Regions from separate parts of the Dickeya chrysanthemi NCPPB 402 genome, predicted to be linked through region 1. Evidence: predicted binding sites of a transcription regulator. Region 1 holds the regulator's gene; each other region holds the start of a gene.

Region 1 (7,935 bases):
GTGCCGACCGCTACGGCTGCCATATCGGTAGCGCTGTAAGAGCCCGCCATAATGGTATCTACCACACCCATCGAGGTTTGCGAGACTTGAGCGATGATGACTGGAATAGCCAGCGCCAGCAACTGACGGGCCTCTGATAAGTACTTCTGCACGAAAACACCTTCCTAAAGCAGGATGGAGAGAGATCTCTAATGGAGGAGAGAAAGACAATCATCCTTTATTTATACGAAAAAAGATGAAGTATTGTAACGATTTGCCAACCGTAAACCAATGATCGACTGACCGAGAATGATCCCGTTTGGTTTTCCTGATGATATGGTGCAAACTGCCTGACATTAGTGAACGTTGTCACTTCCGAGAACCAGTCCGTCTGGTTATACCGCTGTTGTTGCGCGTTCACGCCTATTACTAATCTGGAGGCAAGATCAACACCATGTTTACCGGTATTGTTCAGGGCACGGCGACCGTCGTGTCTGTTGATGAAAAACCCAATTTCCGCACTCATGTCGTTCAACTGCCCCCCGAACTGTTGCCGGGGTTGGAAACGGGTGCATCCGTAGCACACAATGGTTGTTGTCTGACCGTCACGGCTATCGACGGCGATCGGGTCAGTTTTGACTTGATCAAAGAAACGCTGCGGTTGACCAACCTGGGGGAAATTCACGTCGGCGATCGGGTCAATGTGGAACGCGCGGCTAAATATGGCGATGAAATCGGCGGGCATGTGATGTCCGGCCATATTATGTGTACGGCGGAGATTGTAAAAATTCTGACGTCGGAAAATAATCATCAGATCTGGTTACGGCTGTCTGATGAGCTGCAAATGAAGTATGTGCTGCACAAAGGATTTATCGGTATCGACGGCATCAGTCTGACGGTGGGCGAAGTCACCCGCAGTCGTTTTTGCGTGCATCTGATTCCGGAAACGCTTCAACGCACAACGCTGGGTCAGAAGCGTCTGGGCGACCGCATCAACATCGAAATCGACCCGCAAACTCAGGCCATCATCGATACGGTTGAACGTGTCATGGCGCGTCAGGCGCAGCAACAGGAGCAGGCTGCTGCGCAGGCGGAGCAGGGCGAATAAGCACTTCTTCCCTGACATGTTCTCCCATCATGAAAACCGGCAGCCAGGCTGCCGGTTTTTTGCCATCGGGATGTGGATTTGCCGGGTGCCAGGATTATCTGGGGACTCGCAAGCCGTCCTCTACACCGCCCACACTGAATACTATCTGCCAGAGCTGAATATCACGTGCGCGAAACGAGCCAGCGCAGACGTTAAGGTAGTAGCTGAACATCCGCTGGAAGCGTTCGGAATAACGTTCTGACAACGTTGGCCAGTGTTGCTGGAAACGTTCATGCCAGGCCATCAGTGTGCGGTCGTAGTCTGCGCCGAAATTGTGCCAGTCTTCCATCACCAGATAGGGCTCGCTGGCCTGGGCGATATGCTGCACTGAAGGCAGGCAGTAGTTGGGGAAAATGTACTTGTTCATCCAGGCGTCAACTTTCAGGTTAGTTTCATTGGTGCCGATAGTGTGCAGCAGGAACAATCCGTTAGGTTTGAGGTTTTTTCTCACTACCCGGAAATAGGTGTTGTAATTTTTGGGGCCGACATGCTCGAACATGCCGACGGAAACGATGCGATCAAACTGTTGATTCAGGTCGCGATAGTCCTGTAGCAGGATGTTAACATCCAGATGTCGGCAGCGCTGCTGCGCCAGCTTTTGCTGTTCGCGGGAGATGGTGACGCCGGTGACGCTGACGCCATAGTGATGTGCGGCGAATTCCGCCAGCCCACCCCAGCCGCAACCGATATCCAGCAATGTCATGCCGCGACGCAATTGCAGTTTTTCGCAGATTAAGCGCAGCTTGTCCTGTTGCGCCTGCTCCAGCGTTTCAGCCTGTTTCCAGTAACCGCAGGAGTATTGCATATAGGGATCGAGCATCAGGGTGAAAAGATCATTACCGAGGTCGTAATGCTCCTTGCCCACGATCCAGGACCGACGGCGGGACTGCAGATTGCTCAGGCGAGCCATCAGGATTCGTAAAGTATCGCGCCAGCGGTGGGGCAGTTGGCTGTCCAGTCCCACGCGTATCGCTCGGTGGAAGAACATGTCCAGCCGCTCACACTCCCACCAGCCATCCATGTAGCTTTCGCCCAGACCTAACGAGCCTTCGCGCAGTATGCGTTTGTACATAAAGGGATTTTTTACCTGAATGTCAAACGGGCGTGAGCCGTTAATGGCGATGTCGGCGGTCGATAGCATTTCATTAACAATTTGGAACCAGGGATGATGAGGGGTACCCAGTTCCTCCACATAAGATGAACTCATAACTTCTCCCTACCTTGTCAGATAAATGTGTTTACAAGGAATAAACCAGACAAATATCACGCTGGAGGGTGTTCAACGAACCCCATCCATTGTCTATCCCTGAGAGTCTCAGAGGAAAATAAGAGAAAAGCCGGTACGAAAGGCATCTACCCCGTTCGTGACAAACGGTACGGCCATTATTGCCAGGGTAGAAAAAGTAAGGCGATGCGCTATGTTGAAAAACATCGTCTGATCATAGTTATTGTCGTCAGCGATAGTGACAAGTGTATGACTGCTTTAACCCGCCGACAAGATTCAGCGGGCTAAAGTAGCACGGAGAAACAATACGTCATGTATTCATCACATGCGTTATCGCTATATGCGGTGCGGCATAGCGCCTGACGGCAAGGGCGCGCAGCGATAACGAAATCGTCTGAATATTAACGACGATAATCGAGGTATGGGCCGTCGGCAACGGAGCGACGCTCGATCAGAGTAGGGTGTACTTCAATCGTTTGTGCTTCCTCGCGTTTGCTGGTAATGCGGTCCAGCAACATGGAAAATGCCGCCTGCCCCAGACGTTCTTTCGGTTGATGAATGGTGGTGAGCGCTGGAGTAAAATAGCGGGAGTGACGCACATTATCGTAACCGATCACTGAAATATCTTGCGGTACGCGTAGCCCAAGTTCGTCGGCCGCGCAGATGGCGCCCATCGCCATGATATCACCGCCGCAGAATACCGCCGTCGGCCGCTGTTTTTGGGCCAGAATTTGATGCATGGCTTTATAGCCGGACTCCGGCTCAAAATCCCCCTGAACCACCCACTCTTCGCGCAGGGAAATGTCGGCTTCCTTTAACGCTTTCAGGAACCCCAGGTAACGTCCGCTACCGGTATTGCGCTCCTGCGAGCCGGGAATGGCACCGATATCCCGATGACCGCGTTCAATCAGATAACGTCCAGCCATGTATCCGCCGGCAAAGGCGTTATCAATAATAGTATCGGTAAAATCGTTTTGTGCTTCGCCCCAGTCCATCACCACCATCGGGATATGACGGTAATCCGCCAGCAGGGATAGCAATTCGGGTGGGTACTCGGCACACATCACCAGCAGGCCGTCGACACGCTTTTGCGCCAGCATGGACAAGTAGGCGCGCTGTTTATCCTGATTGTTATGAGAGTTACACAGGATTAGCGTGTAACCCCTGGCGTAGCAGCTGTTTTCTACCGCCTCGATAATCTCGGCGAAATAGGGTGCTTCGCTGGAGGTAGCCAGCAGGCCGATGGATTTCGTGTGGTTGACCTTCAGGCTGCGAGCCACTGCACTCGGGGAATAATGCAATTCATCGATGGCTGCGCGTACCGCAGCCTTGGTCTCTTCGGCGACGAAACGTGTTTTATTGATCACGTGTGATACGGTTGTGGTTGAAACGCCTGCGCGTTTTGCCACATCTTTGATCGTTGCCATCTAAAGCGACTCCTGAACTCATCTGTGACAGTAACGTGTCTGTTACAGCATTAAAATAGGGTGTTAATCGTTTGCCTGCGTGAATTCATCTCCTGCCGGACAACAAGGCAACATTTCAGGAGGAGATATGCCGAGGTGTGTAGCTTGAAGGGAGGGCTGACGCTTCGACCAACGCAGTGTATACAGTAAACTGCGAATTCTGGCCGATCCAGAGCAAAAGTGGAAGAGGCAATTCGTGTTATCTCTGTGATGCGCAAACCGGTTTTTTGATATCGGCTGGGTAATAATAAACCTATACTTTATGTGTTTCCTCTTGCCTGCCGAGAGAGGGATTTTATTCATACACAATGGGATGACGGCGATCATCAGTCACATACAGGAGAATATTATGGATACGAATCTGAAAATGTCGCTGTTCAGTACGGTGGTTGCACTGGCGGTGATCATTATCTTCGGCTTCACAGCGGTATTGAACTGATAGCGGATCGCCGGCGGCGTAATGTCCGGGTTTCAACAGCCTGAGGCAAAACAGCGGTGAAAACAGAAAGGGGCGCTAAGCCCCTTTTTGTCGTATTTACGTCGAGTCGTGTAGCGCCTAACGAATGGTTTTCGGCGTCACCACGCGGCGAGCGCCGACGTAATGATCCTGCCAGTAATCTTCACTCAGTTTACTGATCTTGATATCAGCGCCGGTGCGTGGCGACTGAATGAATCGGCCATTGCCCAGGTAGACGCCCACATGATCGGCGGCTCCACGGTTGGTGATACGAAAGAAGACCAGGTCGCCGCTTTCCAGTTCGCTTTTCTTAATTGGCGCCGCGTCACGCAAATGGAACATTTCATTGGCTGTGCGTGGAATCGGGATTTTCACCACATCTTTATAGGCGTAATACACCAGCCCGCTGCAATCAAAGCCCGAATACGGTGTGGCACCGCCCCAATGATAAGGCTTGCCGATTTGGCTCATCAGCTTATTCATCGCGGTTGACTTGGCATGCTGATAACGTTTTTGGTGCGCGGCGCTGATAGTCAGCGCGGCCTTGTCCTGTTTACCTTTTTTATTTTTACCGTGCGATGAGACCGAGGCAATATCTTCTTCGGCGATTACCGCTTTGCCTTTTTTGGGGGAGTATTTGACTCTCACCGACTCATGCGCGTTACGGTTATTTTTGGCCGTAGCAGGCGGCTCTTTTTTCGTCGTTTTGTTGGCTGCCGCTTTAGTCGGCGGGCTTTTTTCCTGCTTCTGCGGTTTACCGGTAGAGTGGGCTGAAGCCGCTGCCGTCACAGGCTTTTTATCACCAGATTTGGCGCTTTTATCATGAGCGGATGATGTCGTTTTCGCTGGTGCGTTTTGGGTCGTCTTTTCATGTTGTTGAGAGGGCGCCGTACCTTTTTTATTGGCATTTTTGGCGACCTTATTTTTTTTGGACTCATCAAGCGCTTTGTTTGCCGTTTCTACACCCGATTTACGCGGCAACGCGGACGCGCCATGCGGATTAGCCAGCGCCAGATTCGCAAACAAATTACTGAAAAATAATAAAAAGAGCGTAATAAATAAACGCATAATAATTCTGACCGAATGTTGTCCTCAATCGTTCAATCTTTACAGTATTCCCGAAAATGGCCTGATAAAAAAGCGGGAGATAGACTTATGTTACTACAAAATAGTGAGAAAACGTTAACAACGGTGTTTGCTGCTTAATTATCAGTCAATTTGGGTTACCTTATGCTGATATATCGTCGACCGGATAAAACCTTACAAAAGATAGCGTTTTTTTGTGGTCGTCGCTATCGTTAGAATATAAAACAACAGAGGCGGTATGGCATGGTCTGCCGCGAGTCACATGAACAGCCGTTGATGGGCTGTTCATCACGCGCTTGAGGAAGCAATAGAATGACGACAACGACACTTGAAAAGATTCAGCGCCAGATCGCTGAAAACCCGATTCTGCTGTACATGAAAGGTTCTCCCAAACTGCCGAGCTGTGGTTTTTCTGCCCAGGCGGTTCAGGCGTTGTCGGCGTGCGGCGAACGTTTTGCCTATGTGGATATCCTGCAGAACCCGGATATTCGCGCCGAATTGCCTAAATATGCCAACTGGCCGACATTCCCGCAATTGTGGGTCGATGGTGAGTTGGTTGGGGGATGTGACATCGTGATTGAGATGCATCAGCGCGGTGAACTGCAACAACTGATTAAAGAAACGGCGGATAAGTACCGTTCACAGCAGACGGAACAGCAGTAATTCTTCTGTATCAGGCAGCCATGTGCTGCCTGATATCACCGCTATCACCACGCGATTATTGTGTCTTGTGGTTCGGCGAATACATGACGTGATCGTGCGCGTTACCCTTTGTCTTCGTCGACGGCCAGCGATGTTTCGGTATCCGTATCAATACCGGAGGCGAGCGGCCAGCCGCCCATACGCTTCCAACGATTAACCAGTTCACAAAATAGTTGCGCCGTTCGTTCGGTGTCATAGAGCGCTGAATGAGCCTGACTGGCATCGAAGGGAATATTTGCTGCGATACACGCTTTAGCCAGCACGGTCTGCCCCAGCACTAATCCGCTTAGCGCCGCCGTATCAAAGGTGGCGAAAGGATGGAACGGATTGCGCTTCAGGCCGCAGCGCTCTGCCGCCGCCATCAGAAAACTATGATCGAAGGTAGCGTTGTGCGCCACGATGATAGCGCGATTGCAGTCCTGTTCCTTGATTCCCTTGCGTACCGACTTGAAGATTTCATGCAGCGCTTCATATTCACTCACTGCGCCGCGTAGCGGATTGGTCGGGTCGATGCCGTTGAAGGCAAGCGCTTCGGGCCGCAAAATAGCGCCTTCAAAAGGTTCGATGTGAAAATGTAAGGTGGCGTCCGGCTGTAACCAACCGCTTTCATCCATTTTCAGCGTTACGGCTGCAATTTCCAGCAGCGCATCGGTTTTTGCGTTGAACCCAGCGGTCTCTACATCAATAACAACAGGGTAAAAGCCCCGAAAACGCGCATTCAGCGCGTTCAGGTTGTTTTTTTCAGCCATTCGTTTCTTATTTCTTCAGCAACATACAGTGTTGCATTATGGCAAATTATGTCGGGGGATGCAGCAAACCCGATATGACGACGCAGCGCGCGTTCCCCCGGGAAGACCTACGTCTAAACAGACGAAACGGATCAGTTACCCAAACCTTGACCTGCTTGTGAACGCTCGATCAGTTCAATCTTGTAGCCATCGGGGTCTTCAACAAAGGCAATTACTGTGGTACCGCCTTTGACCGGGCCGGCTTCACGCGTTACTTTGCCGCCCGCCTGACGGATACGCTCGCAAGCGCCGGCGACATCATCGACGCCGAGCGCGATGTGGCCAAAGGCCGTCCCCATTTCATAACTGTCTACATCCCAGTTGTAAGTCAATTCGATCACTGCGCCTTCGCTTTCCTCGGTGTAGCCGACAAATGCCAGGGAATACTTATATTCGGGATTATCGCTGGTCCGTAACAGACGCATACCCAGTACCTTGGTATAAAAGTCGATAGCACGTTGCAAGTTGCCGACACGTAGCATGGTGTGAAGTAAACGCATAATGACCCCTATCTTGATCAGTGGGTTAACCGCCTGGCCGATACCGGTTGTGTTCCGCTACCGCCTGAAACAATAGGGCCTGAGTATAGCGTCGTTGTCAGGGGGAGTTCAAACCTGTGGGGAGAAGTGTTGATTTTATGCGCGTTTGCTGAAAAATAGGCATGATAAACGATAATATGGCAGTTAATTGTGCATTAACGCTACGTAATGCTTGCCAGTAGCGACGATCAAGGCTTCAATAAAGGCGCCAGATGAGGAGGTCTTGTGGCTGAGCAGCTCGAGCTTTTTCCCGTTCCCAATCCATGCCGCGGTATCTGCCAGGCGGATGACCGAGGGTTTTGTCGCGGCTGTTTTCGAAGTCGCAATGAACGTTTTAATTGGGGAAAAATGAGCGATGCACAAAAACAGGATGTGCTACGGTTATGCCGTCAAAGGATGAAACGCTCGCAACGAAGTGAAAAAAATTCTGCTCCCTCAGAACCTGAACAACCAGCCTTGTTTTAATCGACGTGGTGATATTTAATGACATAAATTAAGTTCAAGATCATTTTTAATTAATTATTATTTGCTAGAATAGATTGATAA
Region 2 (7,935 bases), 1.5 Mb from region 1:
GCGCTGCGCAATGCCACCGACAGCGCCGGATAACGTCAGCGAGGATTGGCTTTTCCACAATGCCGCTAAAGCTTTATCGGTTTCCCCCCGTTGATCCCGTAATTGCGCGGCGAATTTCTGCCCTTTACTGCCGATATATCCTGAACTCATACCACGTTCGCGCTGCAGGGCATGTGCAGCGTTGCCTGCCTGCTGCGACAGAGCCAACAACTGTGCGAATTGCACCATATCCTGCTCAGTATGGCGTCGCTCCAGTACGCCGTTAGTCGCAAACCACAGTAGTGCTATCAGTAATGGCGTTAACGCCAACGCAAACTTGTAACGAATAGAAAGAGAGGATAATCGAAGCATATAAGCCCCTTGCTTGGCCCCAGAGAATGCGCCCGCTTAATCACGTGCGAAATAGTCAATATAGTGACTACTTATCAGTATCCTATCGCCCCCAGGGATTGAAACTTTACTCCTCCTAAAGGGGTATAAGAATGAGATAAGCCGCCACAATTATTTGTTCTTACTGATTTACTATAGTCGTACCTTGCGAAGGGAAACCGCTAAATCACACATTTACTGACACGATAACGTTGCGGATTACTCACACATCACAATTAATCACCACACAATGCCTGACAGCCCGCGCCGCTTCTGCCAAAATAGGCGCATTCCCCCGTAGTGAAAATGATGGATTTTCTGTACATGGTTGCAAAAATTATTGATGGTAAAACGATTGCGCAGCAGGTGAAGGACGAAGTCGCCGTGCGCGTAAAGCAACGGCTGGCTGAAGGTAAACGCGCGCCGGGACTGGCAGTCATATTGGTGGGCGATAACCCCGCTTCACAAATTTATGTCACCAGCAAACGCAAAGTTTGTGAAGAAGTGGGGTTCATTTCGCGCTCCTATGACCTGCCGGCCACCACCACCGAGCCGGAATTGTTGGCGTTGATCGACGAACTGAATGCCGATACCGCTATCGACGGCATTCTGGTGCAGTTGCCGTTACCGGCAGGCATCGACAATACCAAGGTGATTGAACGCATCGCACCGGACAAAGACGTAGACGGCTTCCATCCGTATAACGTCGGTCGGCTGTGCCAGCGCGCGCCGTTGCTGCGCCCCTGCACGCCACGCGGCATCGTCACGCTGCTGGAGCGTTACAACATCAATATGTTTGGCCTCAACGCCGTCGTTGTCGGCGCGTCCAACATCGTCGGCCGTCCGATGAGCATGGAACTGCTACTGGCGGGATGCACCACCACCGTGACCCATCGCTTCACCAAAGATCTGCGCCACCACGTCGAACACGCCGACCTGCTGGTGGTCGCCGTCGGCAAACCGGGCTTTATTCCCGGCGAGTGGATCAAACCGGGCGCTATCGTGATTGATGTCGGCATCAACCGGCTGGAAAACGGCAAAGTGGTGGGCGACGTGAAGTTCGACGAAGCCGCAGAGCGCGCCGCGTATATCACGCCGGTGCCAGGAGGCGTGGGGCCGATGACGGTTGCAACGCTTATTCAAAACACCTTGCAGGCTTGCGAGGAATACCACGACACTCCGGCACAGGCATAACCTACCATGAACGTATTTCATCTGGAGAAACACCCGCACGTGGAACTGTGCGATTTGCTGAAACTGCAAGGCTGGAGCGAAAGCGGCGCCGCCGCCAAACAGGCGATTGCCGCCGGCGACGTCACCGTCGATGGCCAGACCGAAACCCGCAAACGCTGCAAAATCGTTGCCGGTCAGGTTGTGAGTTTTGGCGGCGAATCGGTTACCGTTCAGGCGTGACCCGCCGGCTACCATAACGGCACACTAACGAAGAAGGCCCGGAAACTGGGCCTTTATACCCGTCATACTTCAAGTTGCAGGTACGTTGGCTGCGTTCGTTCACCCGAATCACTTACCTGAGTAAGCTCATCGGGATTCTCTCTCTTGCCGCCTTCCTGCAACTCGAATTATTTTGGGTATATTATGACTATCGAGAACATTGCTGACTGTCGCGATTATTTACGACGCCAGGTGGTGCCCTGCGGGCCGTCTTCCAGCACGATGCCCATTTCCGTCAGCCGGTTGCGCGCCGCATCCGCCAACGCCCAGTCCTTCGACCGACGGGCATCGTTGCGCTGTTTGATCAGCGCTTCAATTTCTTGCACTTCGCCATCATCAGCCTGCGCGCCGCTTTGCAAAAACAGCTCCGGATCGCACTCCAGCAGCCCCAGCACGCCGGCCAGTTGGCGTAACATCGCCGCCAGACCATCGGCTGCCGCCGCATCTTCCGCTTTCAGGCGGTTAACCTCGCGGGCCATGTCGAACAGCACCGAGTAAGCTTCCGGCGTATTGAAATCGTCATCCATCGCGTCGCGGAAACGGCGTTCAAATGCCTCGCCGCCCGCCGCCGATGCAGACGCATCGGTGCCGCGTAACGCGGTGTACAGGCGCTCCAGCGAGGCACGCGCCTGCTTGAGGTTCTCTTCCGTGTAGTTCAGTTGACTGCGGTAATGACCGGAAATCAGAAAATAGCGAATGGTCTCCGCATCGTAGTGAGTCAACACATCGCGCACGGTAAAGAAATTATTCAGGGACTTGGACATCTTCTCCCGGTCGACCATCACCATGCCGGAGTGCATCCAGTAATTCACGTAATCGCCGCCGTGCGCGCAGGTCGACTGGGCAATTTCATTTTCGTGGTGCGGAAACATCAGGTCGGAACCGCCGCCGTGGATGTCGAAATGTTCACCCAGTTGTTTGCAGTTCATCGCCGAGCACTCAATATGCCAGCCTGGACGGCCATTGCCCCACGGCGACGGCCAGCTCGGCTCGCCCGCTTTGGACATTTTCCACAGCACAAAATCCATCGGGTTGCGTTTCACTTCGGTGATTTCCACCCGTGCACCGGCCTTCAGTTGCTCCAGATCCTGACGGGACAGCACGCCGTAACCCGGTGCGGTATCCACCGAAAACATCACGTCGCCGTTATCCGCCACGTAGGCATGACGACGGGCGATCAATTTTTCAACCAGCTCAATGATTTCCGCGATGTAATGCGTGGCCCGCGGCTCTTCGTCCGGAGACAGAATATTCAGCGCCTGAAAATCGGTGTTCATCTCACCGATCATGCGGTTGGTGAGTTGCTCGATAGTTTCGCCGTTCTCCGTCGCACGCTTGATGATCTTGTCGTCAATGTCGGTGATATTGCGGACATATTTTACGTCATACCCGAGATAACGCAGGTAACGCGCCACCACGTCAAACGCCACGAAAGTACGCCCATGACCGATATGACACAGGTCGTAAACGGTTATCCCGCACACATACATGCCAACCTTGCCAGCGTGGATGGGTTTGAATTCCTCTTTTTGACGACTCAGGGTATTAAAGATCTTTAGCATCAGGGCATTCCATGGTGTTCACAACATAACGTGTTCGCAGGAGATGTGCATCGTTGTCTGCGGTACGCGTAATAAAGTCGGTTTTTATCCGGTTTTCGGACGTAGCTGCGTATTGAAACCTGAACCCTAACCTATTGCAAGCGGGTGAGCCCAATATTCGCCATTCCGGCGGTTTCGCGTCTTAATCCTGCTTAAAACGCACAAACCCGGCGTTATCGCCGGGTTTGTATCGCTGCTAACCGCAACCGAACTATTGACTACCGATGCCGCACTTAGCGCCAGCGCGGGTTGCTCATCACAGAGTATTTACCGCTGCCCAACAGGGCAATAGCGATACCGGCGAAGAAGTAAACCGCCACGTTCTCAATCCCCCATGCCCCGGTTTTATCAAGGGTGAAAATAGCTTCCGGATGCGCCAGTGCGAACGCCACAATCATGGTGAAGGCGAAAGACAGCGCGGCAGGGCGAGTCAGGATGCCCAGAATCATCAGCACAGGTGCAATCACCTCGCCAATAAACACGCCGTAGGCGATAAAGCCCGGCAAGCCATGAGCCGCCAGCATTCCCTGAATACCACCGACACCCGCGATCAACTTATGAACACCGTGGAACAGTACCAAAATACTGAACGACAGTCGTAAAATCAGCTTGCCGCAATCCGGTTTGTCTAACAGCTGATTAATCCGGTCCAACATACCCAACATAATTTACCTACCTGTACGATTATCGAATGAGCAACGTGTTAACGAGAGTGACTATCAACTATAACAAGGATAAATTTATAAAGTAAAAAACATATCAAAATGATGCTAGTTATTGATTTAGAGCAATAAAAATATATTTCAAATTAATTCAAAAAAACACATCCAATTTAATGAATTTATTTGAAATAGATTCTCATTCCCTTTCTTCATCTTAGCGACGGCTTCACCCTGTGCTGACTCAGCCATTCACTTATGTTATAAGAGCGCTCTTGGCGGCTTGGCGCCTCGGTGAATATCACTCATTATTCTGTGTATTATGGCTAAGTAAGGTTCATCTATGATTACGTTTCATACCAACCACGGCGACATCGTCATCAATACCTTCCCGGAAAAAGCGCCGGTTACCGTGGAAAACTTCCTGAACTACTGCCGCAGCGGTTTTTACGACAACACGATTTTTCACCGTGTGATCAACGGCTTCATGATCCAAGGCGGCGGCTTCGAACCCGGCATGAATCAGAAAAGCACCAACGCGCAGATCAAGAACGAAGCGAACAACGGTCTTACCAATAACCGTGGCACGCTGGCGATGGCTCGCACTAACGATCCGCATTCAGCGACCGCCCAGTTCTTCATCAACGTGGTGGATAACGACTTCCTGAACTTCAAATCTGAAACGGTGAACGGTTGGGGTTATTGTGTGTTCGCCGAAGTGGTGGAAGGCATGGACGTGGTCGACAAGATCAAAGCGGTGTCTACTGGTCGCAGCGGTATGCATCAGGATGTGCCGAAAGAAGACGTAGTGGTCACCAGCGTGACCGTTAGCGAGTAACGTCTGCGACATGTCTACGCTGTTTATTAGCGATCTGCATTTGAGTGAACAGGAACCGGCGATTACCGCCGGTTTTCTGCGTTTTCTGCATGAAGACGCTCCCGGTGCCGACGCACTCTATATTCTTGGCGATCTGTTCGACGCCTGGATTGGCGACGACGACCCGGCGCCGCTGCACGGCATCGTGGCGCAAGCGCTTAAAACGCTTTCCGACGGCGGCGTGCCGTGCTATTTCACCCATGGCAACCGCGACTTTCTGCTGGGCCGACGTTTCGCACGCCAGAGCGGCCTACGGTTGCTCGCCACCGAAACCGTGATTGACCTCTACGGCCGACGCACGTTGCTGCTGCACGGCGACACACTCTGTACCGACGATCATGCCTACCAGCACTTTCGCCGCAAAGTACATCACCCGCTCATCCAGCGGCTTTTCCTGTGGTTGCCGTTGTCTTTTCGTTTGCGCATCGCCGCTCGTATGCGCGCCGCCAGCCAGCAGGCCAACCAGCACAAATCCATGGCGATTATGGACGTTAACGCCGATGAAGTGCTTACCCGGTTACGCCGTCATCAGGCGACGCTGATGATCCACGGCCACACCCACCGCCCGGCGATTCATACGATCGATCAGGCCGACGTACAGGCTGAACGCGCGGTGTTGGGAGCCTGGCATCAGGAGGGATCGCTGCTGCGGGTAACCGCCGACGATGCCCGTCTGATTTCATTTCCATTGTAACGCCGCGTTTACACTGATTTTCCCTCTCGATGGCCCATTTCATCGCTACGCAACCGTTTTCCTCCCTTCTGGCTCATGGTATGCTCTACGCCCTCGCGACCTGCGCCTCTCGGTTTTCAGGTCGCCGTTGCACCGCGCAATGACCGCATCATGTACGATCCATGTCATGCACGATCATCGACATGGTTTACCACCGTCATGCAAACCACAGGAGCATTACAGGCATGTCATCCAACGCTGCCCCGGCGAAAATCGCTATTGTCATGGGTTCAAAGAGTGACTGGGCCACCATGCAGTTTGCTGCAGAGATCCTCACTACACTGAATCTGCCTTATCACGTTGAAGTCGTCTCCGCGCACCGCACGCCGGATAAACTGTTCAGCTTCGCCGAACAGGCGGACCAGAATGGCTTTGACGTTATTATCGCCGGCGCGGGCGGCGCCGCTCACCTGCCAGGGATGCTGGCGGCCAAAACCCTGGTGCCGGTGCTGGGTGTTCCGGTACAGAGCGCGGCATTAAGCGGCGTCGACAGCCTCTATTCGATTGTACAGATGCCGCGCGGCATTCCCGTCGGTACTCTGGCCATCGGCAAAGCGGGCGCGGCCAACGCCGCGCTGCTGGCGGCACAGATTCTGGCGCGCCACGACAGCGCGCTGGCGTTGCGTCTGGCGGCCTGGCGTCAGGCACAGACTGACGACGTACTGAACCATCCGGATCCGAGGGAAGAGGCATGAAACCGGTTTGCGTACTGGGTAATGGTCAGTTAGGCCGTATGTTGCGTCAGGCCGGCGAGCCGCTTGGCATCGCGGTTTATCCGGTCGGGCTGGATGCAGAGCCGGAATCCGTACCGGTGCAGCACAGCGTTATCACGGCCGAAATCGAACGTTGGCCGGAAACGGCGCTGACTCGCCAACTGGCGCAGCATTCCGCTTTCGTCAACCGCGATATCTTCCCACGTCTGGCCGATCGTTTTACGCAAAAGCAACTGCTGGATGAACTGGGTCTGGCGACCGCCCCCTGGCAATTGCTGGCTTCGGCACAGGAATGGCCGACGGTATTCGCAACGCTGGGCGAACTGGCGATCGTTAAACGTCGTGTCGGCGGCTACGATGGGCGCGGACAATGGCGTATCCGCCCCGGCGAAGAACATAGCCTGCCGGCCGAATGCTACGGTGAATGCATTGTCGAGCAAGGCATCGCTTTTTCCGGCGAAGTATCGCTGGTCGGCGCACGCAGCACGAAGGGTGACTGCGTATTTTACCCGCTGACCCACAACCTGCACGAAGACGGCATCCTGCGTACCAGCGTGGCGCTGCCGCAACCACAGCCTCACCTGCAACAACAGGCGGAGCAGATGCTGTCGTCAATCATGCATCGCCTCGGTTACGTAGGCGTGATGGCGATGGAGTGTTTCGTGGTCGGTGACCGCCTGTTGATCAACGAACTGGCGCCGCGCGTACACAACAGCGGGCACTGGACGCAAAACGGCGCCTCCATCAGTCAGTTCGAATTGCACTTGCGTGCGATTCTTGATCTGCCGCTGCCGTCGCCGGTGGTCGCCACTGTGTCGGTGATGGTTAATCTGATCGGCACGGATGTGAACATTGACTGGCTGACGCTACCGCTGGTGCATTTGCACTGGTATGAGAAAGAGGTTCGCCCGGGCCGCAAGGTGGGGCATCTGAACCTTACGCATCCGGATAATGCGCAGTTGAGCCAGACGCTGAACGCCCTGGCGCCGCTGCTGCCGGATGCCTATCATTCCGGGCTGGCGTGGGCACAACAACGGTTAGTCGATTAAGTACACAGCGGCGTAATGCGGGTCAGTCATGACCCGCATATCATCGCCCGGTAAGATTTTTACGTGACATTATGATGATTGAGTTTATTATCTCCAACGCGAATAAAATAAACACCTTGCGCCGGTTATTTATTTCACTCGCAAACATCCAGAATGAAAAATATTTCCGCATTATTATTCACCTATTCGAATCAATTAACGCATCAAAAAAGATACCTGCCGAAATAAATTATTTAACGCATCAATACTGATATTTTATTTTTAATTAATTAGAGTTAAAATAATTGATCTCTGTTCATTTGTGTGATCGCCTCACTATTATTTCATACCGGTCAGGATATAGAATGCCGCCACAAAAAAGATTACCCCGATTCACATGATGTCTCGTGTGACACCTGCGAATTCTCTCTGTATTGGCTCTCAGCCGGTACGGTATTTTTTATACTCTGTGTTCACCAAGGAGAAACACGTATGAGCACAAT
Region 3 (7,935 bases), 1.6 Mb from region 1:
CATCCGTGCTGTTATGCAAAGCGTTGCAGCAAGATACGAGCTGGCCCGCACGATAATACCGGGAATGAAAAGATACCGCGCCCAAAAAGCAAAACCCGGTCACACAATAATTGTCTGACCGGGTCTCTGAATAGGCGGTGCCTCACTCAACGTGTCGCCCGATGTGCGATAAAGCCCGCAGGCAGTTATCAATGATGTTGGACGATAGGCACCTTATCTTTTGGCATCATTCCGGGTGTTATGAGCATTAAAACTACCTGTGCATCATAACCAGTTGAATGAGCAGCGACACTATTAAGCATACTTCATGCCAATAATTAAATTTAGCATATAACAATATGAAATTTAATTAAAATTAAAAAATCAGCATCGTGATTTTTCACAATACCGCTCTCTCAATCCTGCTAGTCCGGTGAAATATCGGCTTTTTGTCGCTAAAAAAAGACACTCTGGCACTATTTTAAAATAACCATTTAAAATCAAACAAATAAATGTCACCTTTTGGAGACAACCTTACGTCATAATGTCGCTGATTTGAGACAAAAAAATAAAGGGACCGAAGCCCCTTTATTATCAATATATTAGCTTATCGCATTAACCCAACTGGCGGCGTGCGTTACGGAACATGCGCATCCAGGGGCTATCTTCACCCCAGTTTTCCGGATGCCAGGAGTTACTCACGGTACGGAATACACGCTCCGGATGCGGCATCATTACCGTAGCACGACCACTGCTGCTGGTTACAGCAGTGATGCCATTCGGCGATCCGTTAGGGTTAGCCGGATAATCTTCCGTAGCCTGACCGTAATTATTCACGTAGCGAAGCGCCACCAACTGGTGCTGCTCCAAAGCCGCCAGATGGTTATCATCACGTACTTCTACGCGCCCTTCCCCGTGGGAAACAGCGATCGGCATACGGGAGCCAGCCATATCCTGCAGGAACAAGGATGGACTATTAGTCACTTCTACCAGACTAAAACGTGCTTCAAAACGATCGGATTTATTGCGAACGAAACGCGGCCAATGCTCGGCGCCAGGAATCAGTTCACGCAGATTCGACATCATCTGACAACCGTTACATACCCCCAGCGCCAGTGTTTGCGGACGCAGGAAGAATGCGGCAAATTCGTCACGCACCCGATCGTTGAACAAAATGGATTTAGCCCAGCCTTCACCTGCACCTAATACGTCGCCGTAAGAGAAGCCGCCACAAGCGACCAGCGCCTGGAAGTCTTGCAGATCACGGCGACCAGCGAGCAGATCGCTCATGTGAATATCAATGGCATCAAACCCGGCGCGGTGGAATGCCGCCGCCATTTCTACATGCGAGTTGACGCCTTGCTCACGCAAGACCGCCACCTTCGGACGTGCCTGACGGCTGATAAATGGTGCCGCAATATCTTCACGCAGATCAAACGTCAACTCGACGTTCAACCCTGGATCATTATCATCAGATTTGGCGTGGTGTTCCTGATCCGCGCATTGCGGATTATCACGCAGGCGCTGCATTTGCCAGGTGGTCTCAGCCCACCAGTTGCGCAGCGTAGTACGGCTTTCGTGGTATACCACATCGGTGCCACTGTGAATGATGAAGTGGTTGCCCGCTTCCGCCTGTCCCAGATAGTGCACGCACTCTGCCAGACCTTGCTCAGCCAACACTTGTTCGACTTCGGCACGGCGAGAAGCCTCAATCTGGATAACCGCCCCCAGTTCTTCGTTGAACAGTACCGCCAGCGCGTCTTCGCCCATGGAGCTAATGTCGGCTTTGACACCGCAATGCCCGGCAAACGCCATCTCAGCCAGAGTAACCAGCAAACCGCCGTCTGAACGGTCGTGATAGGCCAACAGTGCTTTGTTAGCAACCAATGTCTGCATCGCATTAAAGAAGCCGGCTAATTGCGCCGGATTACGCACATCCGCCGTCTTACGTCCCAGTTGGCGATAGACCTGAGCCAGCGCCGTCGCGCCCAATGCGTGATGTCCGGCACCCAGGTCGATCATCAGCAGCACGTTGTCTTTGTCGGTACGCAACTGCGGCGTAACGGTATTACGCACATCTTCCACACGGGCAAACGCGGAGATGACCAGCGATAACGGTGCGGTTACCGATTTGTCTTCACCGTTTTCCTGCCAGCGGGTTTTCATCGACATGGAGTCTTTACCCACCGGAATGGTCAGCCCCAGCGCAGGACACAGCTCTTCGCCGACGGCCCTTACAGCGTCATACAAACCGGCATCTTCACCGGGATGCCCGGCTGCAGCCATCCAGTTGGCGGACAGTTTCACCCGTTTCAGGTCGCCAATATGGGTCGCGGCGATGTTGGTCAGCGCCTCACCCACGGCCAAACGCGCCGATGCGGCAAAGTTACGCAACGCCACCGGCGCACGCTCGCCGATGGACATGGCTTCACCGTAATAACTATCCAGACTGGCGGTCGTGACGGCACAGTCCGCCACCGGCACCTGCCAGGGGCCGACCATCTGGTCACGCGCCACCATCCCGGTGACCGTACGGTCGCCAATGGTGATCAGGAAGGTCTTCTCAGCTACCGCAGGTAAATGCAACACACGCTCAACCGCTTCCGCCAGATAAATACCTTCACGGTTCAGCGGCGTGCCTTCCACACTCTTACGCTCGACATCACGCAGCATTTTCGGCGTTTTGCCCAGCAGTACGTCCAGCGGCATATCGATCGGCTTGTTGTTGAAATGACGATCGTTGAGCGTCAGGTGCTGTTCCTCCGTCGCTTCGCCGATCACCGCGTAAGGCGCACGTTCACGACGACAGATCTCATCAAACAACGCCAGTTGTTCCGGTGCGACCGCCAGCACATAGCGCTCCTGCGATTCATTACACCAGACTTCCAGCGGGCTCATACCCGGCTCATCGTTCAGGATATCGCGCAGCTCGAAACGCCCGCCGCGCCCGCCATCGCTCACCAGCTCCGGCATCGCGTTGGACAGGCCGCCGGCACCAACGTCATGAATAAACAGAATCGGGTTTTGCTCGCCAAGCTGCCAGCAGCGATCGATAACCTCCTGACAACGACGCTCCATTTCCGGGTTATCACGTTGTACCGAAGCAAAATCCAGATCCGCGTCAGACTGGCCCGATGCCATAGACGATGCGGCACCGCCGCCCAGTCCGATATTCATCGCCGGCCCACCCAGCACGATCAACTTGGCACCAATGCTAATTTCGCCTTTCTTCACATGTCCCGCACGGATGTTGCCGATACCGCCCGCCAGCATGATCGGCTTGTGATAACCGCGCACTTCGACGCCGTTATGGCTATCTACCGCTTCTTCATAGGTACGGAAATAACCGGTCAGCGCCGGTCGGCCGAATTCGTTATTAAAGGCCGCGCCACCCAGCGGGCCATCGGTCATGATATCCAGCGCGCTGACGATACGGTCCGGTTTGCCGAAATCCTGTTCCCAGGGCTGAATAAAGCCGGGAATACGTAGGTTAGATACCGAGAACCCGACCAAACCGGCTTTCGGTTTCGCTCCTCGTCCGGTGGCGCCTTCATCGCGAATTTCACCACCTGAGCCGGTCGCGGCACCCGGCCACGGCGAAATGGCGGTCGGATGGTTATGGGTTTCCACTTTCATCAGGATATGTGCGTCTTCCTGATGGTAAGCATAAGCGCCCTGCGGATCCGGGAAGAAACGGCCCACAGCCGAGCCCTCCATTACCGCCGCGTTATCCTTATAGGCAGACAGTACGTGGTCCGGTGTGTGCTCGAAGGTATTTTTGATCATCTTGAACAGCGACTTCGGCTGCGCTTCGCCATTGATGACCCAGTCGGCATTGAAAATTTTGTGGCGACAGTGCTCGGAATTCGCCTGAGCAAACATATAGAGTTCGATATCGGTTGGATTGCGCCCCAGCCGGGTAAAGGCATCCAGCAGATAATCCATTTCGTCGTCGGCCAGCGCCAGCCCCAGGCGCAGGTTGGCCTCTTCCAGTGCAGGGCGGCCCTGCAACAGAATTTCCACCCGCTTTAGCGCAGCAGGCTGATGCTGAGAGAACAGCAGGTTGGCCTGTTGCAGGTCGTCAAACACGCTCTCCATCATACGGTCGTGGAGCAGCGCGGCCAGCTCTTTCCACTGGGCATTACTTAATGTCGGCGCGTGGATGTAAAACGCCAAACCACGCTCCAGACGGCGAATTTTCTGCAGGCCGCAATTGTGTGCGATATCGGTAGCCTTGGAAGACCAGGGAGAAATGGTGCCCGGACGCGGGGTCACCAGAATCAGCCGCCCGGTAGGCTCATGCTCAGCGAGAGAAGGCCCGTACTTCAGCAGGCGGCTCAGTCGTGACTGCTCTTCATGGTTTAGCGGAGCGTTCACATCGGCGAAGTGGACGTATTCGGCATAAATGTCGCTGACGGGCAGGTGGTACTCCTTGCACCGGGCCAACAGTTTATTGATACGAAAAGCCGATAAGGCGGGTGAACCACGCAGTATTTCCATCATCTAAATTTCTCTCGTCTTCGAGGCACCGGAGACAGTGCGTCAGGGCGCTACAGGGGGGAAACGCACGCTATTATAGAGAATAGTGACGCCTGACGAAACCGTTTGCGTAGCGATTGTTAAACATTGAAGGGGCAGGATGGCTAAACTGTAAGCAAACGAATAACAGTTGCACACTGGCGGTTTGTTAAGCAAAATGCCCCCGACTCTGGGACAGACTTAATAAGAAACTGCCGTTACAGACAGACAGGCCAATCGGCCGCCGAGAGACAACTCATTGAAGCGTTTAACGATAAATTATATTTTCATCGGGGTAATCGCTTTGCTGTTGACGCTGGCACTGTGGCCAAATATTCCCTGGCGCAGTCATCAGGATGTCCAGCTAAGGCAAATCCTTTCACGTGGCGAGCTACGCATCAGCACCGTGACTTCTCCGCTGACCTATACCTTCAGCAATGGTTCCCCATCCGGGCTGGACTATGAACTGGCTAAGCGATTCGCCGACTATCTCGGCGTGCGGCTGGTGGTTTCGGTGCGCCAAAACGTTGATGATTTATTCAGCGATCTGGATAACGACAATGCCGACCTGCTGGCAGCGGGCCTTATCTATAATCAGGAGCGCCTGAACCGTTTCCAGGCCGGCCCCTCCTATTATTCAGTGTCACAGCAACTGGTCTACCGTATGGGGAGCGCTCGCCCCGCTTCGCTGGATAAGTTGCAGGGCAAACTGACCGTGCTGTCCGGCTCAGCGCACGCCGCTACGCTGCGTGACCTCAAAACCGAAAAATATCCGCAACTGAGTTGGGAAGTCGCCACCGATGTATCCGAACTGGACCTCCTGAAACAGGTAGCGGATGGGAAACTGGATTACACCATCGCCGATTCAATCAATATCGGCTTGATGCAACGCATTCACCCTCAATTGGCCGTCTCGTTCGACCTCAGCGACGAAGAGCCGGTTACCTGGTATATGCGGCAAAATCGTGACGATAGTCTTTCTGCCGCCCTGCTCGACTTCTTCAGTCAAGTGATGGAAGACGGCACTCTCGCTCGTCTGGAAGAGAAATATCTGGGGCACGTCGGCGAATTCGATTATGTGGATACCACCACCTTCCTCAGCGCCATCGACAATACCCTGCCGGGGCTGCAACCGCTGTTCGAAAAACATGCCAAAGAGATAGACTGGAAGCTGCTGGCCGCGATCTCCTATCAGGAATCGCACTGGAACCCACTGGCAACCTCGCCAACCGGGGTACGCGGCTTGATGATGCTGACACGCAATACCGCCGAAAGTCTGGATGTGGTGAATCGACTCAATCCGGAGGAAAGCATCCGCGGCGGTGCCAGATACCTAAGCCAAATGATGCAGCAGGTGCCTGCCACCATTCCGGCAGATGAGCGGATCTGGTTTGCGCTGGCGGCCTATAATATGGGTTACGCGCACATGATGGATGCCCGCAAGCTGACGGAAAAACAGCAAGGTAATCCGGACAGTTGGGCCGATGTCAAAATACGCCTGCCGATGCTCAGCCAGAAACGCTATTACAGCCAGACCGCCAACGGTTATGCCCGTGGTCAGGAAGCGTACAATTATGTGGAAAATATCCGGCGCTACATGGTCAGCCTGGTGGGATATCTTTCTGAGAAGGAAAACCGGGCATTACAACAGCAACTGGCCGCCAGCGCCTACCCTGCCGTACCGCCGGAGCAACTGACGGCTACTCAGCCTCATTGACTGCGGTGATTCAGCCGGGATCGACGACGTCGCGCCCGGCACGGGCGTCACGCTGCTGCTGACGACGCATACGGAAAAACCGGCTCAGCAGCTCAGAACACTCATCGGCCAGCACGCCGTCCGTGATCATGATGTGATGATTCATCCCAGGATGGCGCAGAATATCCACCAGCGAACCGGCGGCACCGGTTTTGGCATCAACTGCGCCATACACCAGCCGACTGATGCGGCTGTGAATCATGGCGCCGGCACACATCACGCAGGGTTCCAGCGTGATATACAAGGTGGTTTCCAACAAACGATAGTTTTGTAACGTCTGCCCGCCCTGTTGTAACGCCATCATCTCCGCATGTGCAGTAGGGTCATGACGACCTATCGGCCGATTCCAACCTTCGCCAATAACATTTCCCCCTTGCACCAATACGGCGCCAACCGGTACTTCGCCTTCGTCCCAGGCCCGTTGCGCCAACGACAGTGCATGGCGCATCCAGAATTCATCATCCATTGGACTACTCATCATTCCTCTTGGCTTTTCGCTTTTTCCGTATACAACGCATCACGCAGATAACCCCCGTTTTCCACTAACCGTTCTCTGGCCTGTTGTACATTACAACCTGTCACAACCATGACGATGGCGGGTTTGACGTCATAATCGGTCTGCGCCAGACATTGTTGCGCCGTTTCACGATCAACGCCGGTAGCTTCCATCAGAATACGGCAGGCGCGATCCACGAGTTTGACGTTGGTGGCTTTCACATCCACCATCAGGTTCTGGTATACCTTGCCCAACCGCACCATGGCACCGGTGGAAATCATGTTCAACACTAATTTTTGCGCCGTACCGGATTTCAACCGGGTGGATCCCGTCAACACTTCCGGCCCTACCAGCGGAGAAATGGCGATATCGGCAGCCTGAGCAATCGGCGAATGCGGATTGCAGGAAATAGCAGCAGTGCGACATCCCATTGTTCGCGCGTAGTGCAAACCGCCAATCACATACGGCGTTCTCCCCGATGCCGCAAGGCCGATCACCATATCCACAGGTGTTAGCGTCAGTGCGGTCAAATCGGCTTCGCCTAACGCCGGGTTATCTTCCGCCCCCTCAACCGCTTTAAGCAAAGCCCCCGGTCCCCCGGCAATTAACCCGACGACGACGCCATGCGGCACGCCGAAAGTAGGCGGGCATTCCGAAGCATCAAGGATGCCAAGACGGCCGCTGGTACCGGCACCCAGATAGATAATGCGCCCACCGCTCTTCAGACACGCGGCCGCCGCATCTACTGCCTGCGCTATCGCCGGCAGAACCTCACGAATAGCCTCAGGTACCCGATGATCTTCCTGATTGAACAAAGACACCATTTCTAACGTGGACAATTGGTCCAGATTCATGGATGCCGGGTTACGTGCCTCTGATACCAATGCACCGAAATCCATACTGTTGTCGTCTTTTAGCGCCATTCCGCTACCTTGTTCATCAATGTGTCCTACCTATTATCCGCCAATGCCCATCGGGACCGGCGGCTTAACAATAAAAAACGGCTTGCAAGTTAACTGGCAAGCCGTTTTGTCAGCACTTCTCAACATTAGAAAATCTCGTCCTCATCCTCACGGATCAGTGATTCCAGATTACCCAGTTCTTCACGCGCCCGCGCCCGATTGATGAGTTTCAGCTGTGCAGCGGCCGGAAAATCGGTGATGTTGATCTGCCCTTTGGTGATCAA
Region 4 (7,935 bases), 1.3 Mb from region 1:
GTGAGGCGAAGCTGGCACGCACTAAATGCACGAATTTAGTGCACAACAATGCACCACAAAAACACAACGCATAATCATGGTGCAAAAACGGTTTCTCTCAGAGAATCAGCGCCGTGATAGCGTGGCGCGGGCCACCACCAGAAAGGCTTACGCCCCCTGCCAGCGGGTAAACAGATCCTGCGGTAATGCAATATCAAACTGATCGAGTACGCGGTTAACCGTCTGATCGATGATATCTTGCACAGTTTGTGGGCGGTGATAAAACGCAGGCACCGGCGGCATGATCACCGCGCCCATTTCTGCGGCCGCATTCATTAACCGCAGATGACCAATATGAAGCGGCGTTTCCCGCACGCACAGCACCAGCGGGCGACGCTCTTTCAGCACCACGTCTGCTGCACGAGTCAACAGGCTGTCGGTATAGCTATGGGTAATGCCGGACAGGGTTTTGATAGAACAGGGAAGAATCGCCATCCCTGCGGTTTTGAACGACCCGGATGAAATGCTGGCGGCGATATCGCGGGAATCGTGCACCACATCGGCCAACGACTGTACATCGCGCACGGCCAGTTCCGTCTCCAGCGATAGCGTTTGCCGGGCCGCAGGGCTCATCACCAGATGCGTTTCAACCCCGCTCACTGGTTGTAGCACCTGCAACAACCGCACTCCATAGATCACGCCGCTGGCGCCGGAAATACCGACAATCAGTCGCTTCATTTTCACCTCACGGGCCACCGCTGTAGCGGTGATAACAACTTGTGCGCTGACTTTGCCGCATCCCCCAAAGATTGGCAAGAATAACAGCGACAAAAAAGGGAGCTTGCGCTCCCTGTGTCGTTATCGGTCTATCGCTGATGATGCTCAACCTTCGTTGTGCAGTTCCAGATCTTCGACTTCATTCTGGCTACGCATCGCTTTGGCATCGTCATTACGTAATGCTTCCAGGTAGTCCAGATAATCCTGATTCACATCTTTGGTGACATAAACACCGTTGAACACTGAGCATTCAAACTGAACAATTTCCGGGTTATCTTCACGCACGGCGTCGATCAAATCGTCCAGATCCTGGAAAATCAGCGCATCGGCACCAATAATCTGACGGATTTCTTCCACTTCACGGCCGTGAGCGATCAGTTCATTAACGCTTGGCATGTCAATCCCGTACACATTCGGGAAACGAATTTCCGGTGCCGCGGAGGCCAGATAAACCCGACGGGCGCCCGCTTCACGCGCCATTTCCACAATCTGTTGAGAGGTGGTGCCGCGCACGATGGAGTCATCCACCAGCAGTACATTCTTGCCGCGGAATTCCGCCCGGTTGGCATTCAGCTTACGACGCACGGATTTGATGCGAGTCTGCTGGCCCGGCATGATAAAGGTACGGCCGACGTAGCGGTTCTTCACAAAGCCCTGGCGGTAAGGCTTGTTGATAATACGAGCAATTTCCAGCGCGATATCACAAGACGTCTCCGGAATCGGAATCACCACGTCGATATCCAACTCTTCCCACTGGCGGGCAATCTTCTCGCCCAGCTTCTGACCCATGCGTACACGCGCGCTATAAACCGAAATCTTGTCGATAAAGGAATCGGGGCGAGCAAAATAAACATATTCGAACAGGCATGGGTGGCTTTTCGGGTTTTCAGCGCACTGGCGAGTAAATAGCTGACCGTTCTCGGTGATGTACACCGCTTCACCCGGCGCCACATCACGCAGGAATTCAAAACCCAGGGTATCCAGCGCGACGCTTTCCGACGCCACGATATATTCGTTGCGGCCATCGTTCAGTTCACGCTTACCGATCACCAACGGGCGGATGCCGTTCGGATCCCGAAACGCAACCATACCGTGACCGATAATCATGCCGATACAGGCGTAAGCACCACGAATCTGCTGGTGCACTGCCGCCACTGCGGCAAAGATGTTATCGGCTTCCAGCGGGTAGTGCTGAAAACGGTCCAGTTCTTTGGCAAACACGTTCAGCAGAATTTCGGAATCGGAGGTGGTATTGACGTGGCGGCGCCCTTCTTCGAACAGCTTCTGACGCAGTTCATGGGCATTGGTCAGGTTACCGTTATGCGCCAGCGTGATCCCGAATGGGGAGTTGACGTAAAAAGGCTGGGCCTCTGAGGCACTGGAACTGCCTGCTGTAGGATAGCGGACATGGCCAATCCCCATGTTGCCCTGCAACCGCTGCATGTGCCGGGCTTCAAACACATCCTTCACCAGGCCGTTTGCTTTGCGCAGACGAAAGCAATTGGTCTCATTAATGGTGACGATGCCTGCGGCATCCTGCCCACGGTGCTGTAACACCGTTAACGCGTCATAAATCGACTGGTTGACCGGTGTAAAACCGGCGATACCGACAATACCGCACATGTGGTCTTTTCCTCATCAGCGCTACCGCGGCTAGATGTGCCGCGGCAAGAAACTCGACGTGCTTTGCAGGTAGTCAAAAAACCACCTGATGATATAACTGAACTGCGGGATTAACTGAGATTGCTTCCAGTCAGCACTCTGTGAAAAACCGGTGAAGGTATCGAGAAAAAACAGTAACGCAGAGACAATCAACACACCGCGTAAAGCACCAAAGCAAATGCCCAGTACCCGGTCAGTGCCTGATAATCCGGTGCGTTCAACCAACGAACCGATCACATAATTGACGATAGCACCCACAATCAAGGTCGCAATAAACAGAATGGCGATAGCGATACCGTTACGCACCAGTTCATCATTAAACCGCGTGAAATAGACCGCGAGATAGACATAGTAGTGGCTGGCGATAAAGAACGCCGCCCCCCAGGTCACCAGCGACAACGCTTCACGTACAAACCCCCGGATGAGACTGACCAGAGCCGAGAATCCGATAATACCGATAATGACGTAATCAACCCAAACCATGAACCATCCTAATAATGAACGATGACAATCATAGCGCCGGTCATCCTGTTCGCGGCGCATTCTAACAGAAAAAGAAAACGTTTGCGTAGCGTATTTCCGGCCGATTTTTTCGATAGGCGAATAAATAAAAAAAACCTCTCGCCGTCATAGGAATAGCATCCGTGGTTTGCCACTCGCTACGGCAAGACGGCGCTGATGCACCGCACAAAATACAAGGGGCAAGGTCGCTGCGCGCCCCTACCCCTGAATGTGGTTTATTGCTTATCGGCTGACTCAGCGCGCACTGTAAGGCCGAACCTGCCCGCTCAACCCACTGAGTTGCTGCAAGTCTCCCAGCGCGGATTGCAGTTTCTGCTTCGAGGCATCCGGCCCGACATAGATGCGGGTAATCTGCCCCACCACCGGTGTCGACGGCACGGTATAAGCACGATAGCCGGACAGTCGCAACTTCGCGACAATCTCATTGACTTTATCGGCATTCTTTAGCGCCCCTAATTGCACGACAAAAGCCTGACCTGCTGGAGCCTGCTCCTGAGCCGGCGTTTTATTTTCCGTCGGCTTGTTTTCCGGCGTACGGGGTTCCGTTTTGGTTTCCGCCGCGCGGGTGTCGACCGGTTTTTCGACCGGTTTACCGTCAGCCGTTTTACTTTCCACCGCTTTCACGTCAGGCTTAGGCCGGGTATCCGCTTTCGTCTCCGGTTTTTTGGTTTCCGGCTTCGCCGGCTGGGCTTTCATCGCAGGCGGCGCGACCTGTTGTACCGGTTGCCGAGGCTCCGTTACTATCGGTGCGGCAGGCACAACCTGACGGGAAGGCGATGATGCTGAGGCACCATGACGCTCGGGCACGGGTGCCGGCGTCAGGTGCGGTTCTTCTTCCACCCCGGCGCCCACATCACTTTTGTTTTGCATCGCTGCTTCAGCGCCTTCAGGCGGCTGGGCAGGCAACGGCTGATTGACAGGCGGCATCGACTCCGCCTCCAGTGTATCACCCGGCTTGGGAACCAGCGGGATGGCGGCAAAATCCTCTTCATAATGCTTTTTTTGCCATCCAGCAGCCCAGGCAGCACGATGACCCCCAGCGCTACCATCACAACGGTTCCCACCAGGCGATTCTGAAACTTACTCGCCATGCATTCCGCTCCCGTCCAACGCTTCCATCACATGCGCGACAGTATGGAAAGAACCGCAGACAATCACCACATCATTTTCTCCGGCGTCCCGCATTGCCTGTCGCCAGGCTGTCGCCACATCCGGGTACTGCGTGCAGTCCGTCAAATGTTCGGCCAGTTGATCCGCGCCGGCACCGCGCGGGCCTTCCAGCGGCGCGCAATACCAGACATCGACCTGCGGTTTAAGATGCGACAGCGTACCGGGAATGTCTTTATCGGCCAACATGCCGACCACCGCCCGCACCTGACCGGTACGCGGTAAATCAGCCAATCGTGCGGCCAGATAAGCCGCCGCATGAGGATTATGCGCGACATCCAAAATCAACAACGGTTTTTCGCTCACAATCTGGAAACGTCCCGGCAGTTGTGCCTGACGCAACCCCTGGCGAATAACCTCGGCGGTTAACGCAATATCGGAAGCGTACAACGCCGCCAGCGCCGTTGCGGCATTGGCCAACGGAACGGTAGGAACGGGCAACGCAGCATACTGAACGTCGTCACACTGCCAGCGCCAGCCATCGCCCTGCAATGCAAACTGCCAGTCTGCACCACGGCGAAACAGGCGCGCGCCTTTTTCCTGCGCCACTGCGGCAATCGAAGCCGGCATATCCGGCTCACCGACGACGGCCGGCCGGTTGCCGCGGAAAATCCCCGCCTTTTCCCGGCCGATACTTTCCCGATCGTTACCCAACCAATCGGTATGATCCAACGCGATGCTGGTCACCACCGCGACATCGGCATCCACAATATTGGTGGCGTCCAGACGCCCGCCAAGACCCACTTCCAGTATCACCACATCCAGTTGCGCCTGTTTGAACAGCCACAATGCCGCCAGCGTGCCGAATTCAAAGTAGGTCAGCGAGATGCCGTTACGGCCCGCTTCAACCGCAGCAAAGGCTTGTGCATGGTGGAATTCCGGTAATTCACGCCCTTGAATACGTACCCGTTCGGTGTAACGCAGCAAATGTGGTGAGCTGTATACCCCAACCCGAAGCCCGGCCGCGCTCAAAATGGACTCCAGCGTGCAGCAGGTGGTGCCTTTGCCGTTCGTGCCGGCTACGGTAAATACGCGGGGAGCAGGTTGCAGCAGGTCAAGGTGTTCCGCTACCTGCCGGATACGATCCAGACCAAGATCAATGGCCTGACTGTGCAGATTTTCAAGATAGTGAAGCCACGTGGCCAGAGGCGACGTGGCTTGAGGTGTCTGAAGATTGTCCATGAGTCCCGTTCACTGACTTACGGTTGATTGCTGCCGGGAACACGGCAACAACGCCGCCCTGCTCCCGGCTCATCATTGATTAGGCATCACTCTGTGATTCGTGCGAGGCGGACATCCGCACCACAGCTTGCTCCTGCGGCTCCGAGCGGTTAGTCAGCCGGGACAGGATGCTGGCCAATTTGTAGCGCATATCTGCACGACGGACGATCATGTCGATAGCGCCTTTTTCCAGCAGGAACTCACTACGCTGGAAACCCGGCGGCAGCTTTTCACGCACCGTCTGCTCGATAACGCGCGGGCCGGCAAAACCGATCAATGCTTTCGGCTCGGCGATATTCAGATCGCCCAGCATCGCCAGACTGGCGGATACGCCGCCCATTGTCGGGTCGGTCAACACCGAAATATACGGTAAACCACGCTCACGCATTTTCGCCAGCGCCGCACTGGTTTTCGCCATCTGCATCAGCGACATCAGCGCTTCCTGCATACGGGCACCGCCACTGGCGGAGAAACAAACCAGCGGGCAGTTATCTTCCAGCGCTTGCTCCACGGCACGAACAAAACGCGCACCGACAACCGACGCCATCGAACCGCCCATGAAAGAAAACTCGAACGATGCGGCAACCACCGGCATGTCGTACAAGGTCCCTTTCATCACCACCATCGCATCTTTTTCGTCAGACTGCTTCTGCGCGGCGGTAATACGGTCTTTGTACTTCTTCGAGTCTCTGAATTTCAGGACGTCTTTGGGCTCCAGCTCGCTCCCCAGTTCCACCATGCCTTCCTTGTCCAGAAACGCGTGGAGACGAGCCCGGGCGGACAACCGCATGTGGTGATCACATTTCGGGCACACTTCCAGATTACGTTCCAGCTCGGCACGGTAAAGCACCTGACCGCAACTGTCACATTTCGTCCAAACCCCTTCAGGTATGTTCGCCTTACGGGTGGGTGTGACATTACTTTTATTGAGAATTCGTTCAATCCAGCTCATTGATAACCTTTCTGCTTGAACCTGGCACCAGCCAGTACGCTGCTACACGTTACCCAATCCCTGGCAACGCCGCCTATGAAGCGATATCTCATCCCGATGCGTCGGGACGCGATATTGGTATTCAGGCCTGTTTATACAAACACCGCCGTAAATGCTGCTCATTAAACCATAACGATCCGGGCGTGTGGACAAAAAACTGGTCAAACCGGATGTTAAAATAATTTTCCACTTATTTCATATTTTGCCGCGTTATGGCGCGTTTATGCCGCCAGAACTCGATTAACCCCGGCAGGATGGAGATGAAGATGATTGCCACAATCAATAACTTCAGGTTCTCCTGCACCAACGGCAGATCACCGAACAGGTAACCGGCATAGCTGAACGACAGCACCCACAACACCGCCCCGGTCACGTTGTACAGAGCAAACTCGCGATAACGCATGTGCCCCATCCCGGCGACAAAGGGCGCAAATGTTCTCACAATCGGTACAAAGCGCGCCAGAATTATTGTTTTGCCGCCGTGGCGTGCATAGAACGCGTGAGTCCTTTCCAGATAGCTACGCCGGAAGATGCGCGAGTCGGGATTGCGGAATAATTTCTCGCCGAACAACCGGCCAATGGTGTAATTGACCGTATCGCCCAACACCGCCGCCAACACCATTAACGCCACCATCATGTGAACATTGAGGTCGTTAGTCGGCAATGCGGCCAGTGCGCCGGCGACAAACAACAGCGAATCACCGGGCAGGAACGGCGTTACGACCAGCCCCGTTTCGCAAAACAGAATCAGAAACAGAATTGCGTAGATCCATACGCCATACTGCGCCACCAGCTCAGCCAGATGCACATCGATGTGCAGGATGAAATCTATGATAAACCGTACAAAATCCAGCATAATCGCGTCCTTATCAGTTCAAATGCCGGCTTATTCAAAGTCGGCCTCGTCGTTTATCGACGGCGCGCCGGCTCCCCTCACACCACCTCGTCCGGCAGAAACAACGGCCCCATCGACGCACCGGGAATACCGAAATTCGCCGGATAATCCACCGCAACCAAATACAGCCCGTCGGCTTTTGCCGTCGCGGCCGCCAGGGTGCGATCTTTGGCCGCCAGCAGCTCGGCCATCCAGTTTTCCGGCTGGTTGCCGCAGCCGATCTCCATCAGACTGCCGACAATATTGCGCACCATATGGTGCACAAACGCGTTGGCCTTGATGTCTACCACCACGTAATCCCCCAGACGCGTTACCCGCAGGTGCATCAGGTTGCGCCACGGCGTGCGTGACTGGCACTGCACCGCCCGGAACGAGGTAAAGTCGTTCTCACCCAGCAGGCACTGACCGGCGCGGTGCATACGCTCGGCATCCAGCGGCAGATAATAGTGCGTTACCCCCTGCGACAGAATGGCCGGCCGAAAACGCCGGTTATAAATCACATAGCGATAACGGCGGGCCGTAGCGCTGAAACGGGCGTGAAACGCCTCATCCACCGTTTTCACCCAGCGTACGGCGATATCCGGCGGCAGGTTAGCATTGACACCCATGGTCCAGGCGGCGTCTTTGCGCACTGCGTGGGTGGTAAAATGCACCACCTGCCCGGTCGCATGGACGCCGGCGTCGGTTCGACCGGCACAAAACACATCGATGCGCTCGTTCG

The links. Region 1 encodes PurR, which represses purine synthesis genes. Its sites were predicted from a motif close to CANGCAAACGTTTGCNTG; they were not measured.
Region 2: a site for PurR is predicted at 5,699-5,716, ahead of purE (5-(carboxyamino)imidazole ribonucleotide mutase). Genes of this name have one in related genera too.
Region 3: a site for PurR is predicted at 4,574-4,591, ahead of purL (phosphoribosylformylglycinamidine synthase). Genes of this name have one in related genera too.
Region 4: a site for PurR is predicted at 2,972-2,989, ahead of cvpA (colicin V production protein). Genes of this name have one in related genera too.

What each region holds. Positions count from the first base shown of each region.
Region 1 covers NZ_CM001974.1:2,734,690-2,742,624, reverse strand. Annotated here, with positions in the region: gene DCH402_RS12280 (MATE family efflux transporter) at 1-152, opposite strand, end outside; gene DCH402_RS12275 (riboflavin synthase) at 434-1,087, shown strand; gene cfa (cyclopropane fatty acyl phospholipid synthase) at 1,182-2,333, opposite strand; gene purR (HTH-type transcriptional repressor PurR) at 2,753-3,778, opposite strand; gene cydH (cytochrome bd-I oxidase subunit CydH) at 4,167-4,256, shown strand; gene DCH402_RS12260 (C40 family peptidase) at 4,374-5,342, opposite strand; gene DCH402_RS12255 (Grx4 family monothiol glutaredoxin) at 5,673-6,023, shown strand; gene rnt (ribonuclease T) at 6,125-6,811, opposite strand; gene gloA (lactoylglutathione lyase) at 6,943-7,350, opposite strand; gene DCH402_RS21410 (DUF1289 domain-containing protein) at 7,615-7,854, shown strand.
Region 2 covers NZ_CM001974.1:1,256,636-1,264,570, reverse strand. Annotated here, with positions in the region: gene DCH402_RS05805 (methyl-accepting chemotaxis protein) at 1-351, opposite strand, end outside; gene folD (bifunctional methylenetetrahydrofolate dehydrogenase/methenyltetrahydrofolate cyclohydrolase FolD) at 694-1,563, shown strand; gene ybcJ (ribosome-associated protein YbcJ) at 1,570-1,782, shown strand; gene cysS (cysteine--tRNA ligase) at 1,998-3,383, opposite strand; gene DCH402_RS05785 (DoxX family protein) at 3,656-4,090, opposite strand; gene ppiB (peptidylprolyl isomerase B) at 4,425-4,919, shown strand; gene lpxH (UDP-2,3-diacylglucosamine diphosphatase) at 4,930-5,652, shown strand; gene purE (5-(carboxyamino)imidazole ribonucleotide mutase) at 5,877-6,386, shown strand; gene purK (5-(carboxyamino)imidazole ribonucleotide synthase) at 6,383-7,453, shown strand; gene DCH402_RS05755 (HAAAP family serine/threonine permease) at 7,925-7,935, shown strand, end outside.
Region 3 covers NZ_CM001974.1:1,135,448-1,143,382, reverse strand. Annotated here, with positions in the region: gene purL (phosphoribosylformylglycinamidine synthase) at 595-4,479, opposite strand; gene mltF (membrane-bound lytic murein transglycosylase MltF) at 4,757-6,214, shown strand; gene tadA (tRNA adenosine(34) deaminase TadA) at 6,225-6,731, opposite strand; gene murQ (N-acetylmuramic acid 6-phosphate etherase) at 6,731-7,648, opposite strand; gene DCH402_RS05185 (hypothetical protein) at 7,798-7,935, opposite strand, start outside.
Region 4 covers NZ_CM001974.1:1,404,956-1,412,890, reverse strand. Annotated here, with positions in the region: gene DCH402_RS06470 (UbiX family flavin prenyltransferase) at 148-717, opposite strand; gene purF (amidophosphoribosyltransferase) at 862-2,379, opposite strand; gene cvpA (colicin V production protein) at 2,410-2,901, opposite strand; partial or broken gene dedD (cell division protein DedD) at 3,175-4,031, opposite strand; gene folC (bifunctional tetrahydrofolate synthase/dihydrofolate synthase) at 4,021-5,289, opposite strand; gene accD (acetyl-CoA carboxylase, carboxyltransferase subunit beta) at 5,369-6,280, opposite strand; gene DCH402_RS06440 (DedA family protein) at 6,510-7,172, opposite strand; gene truA (tRNA pseudouridine(38-40) synthase TruA) at 7,253-7,935, opposite strand, start outside.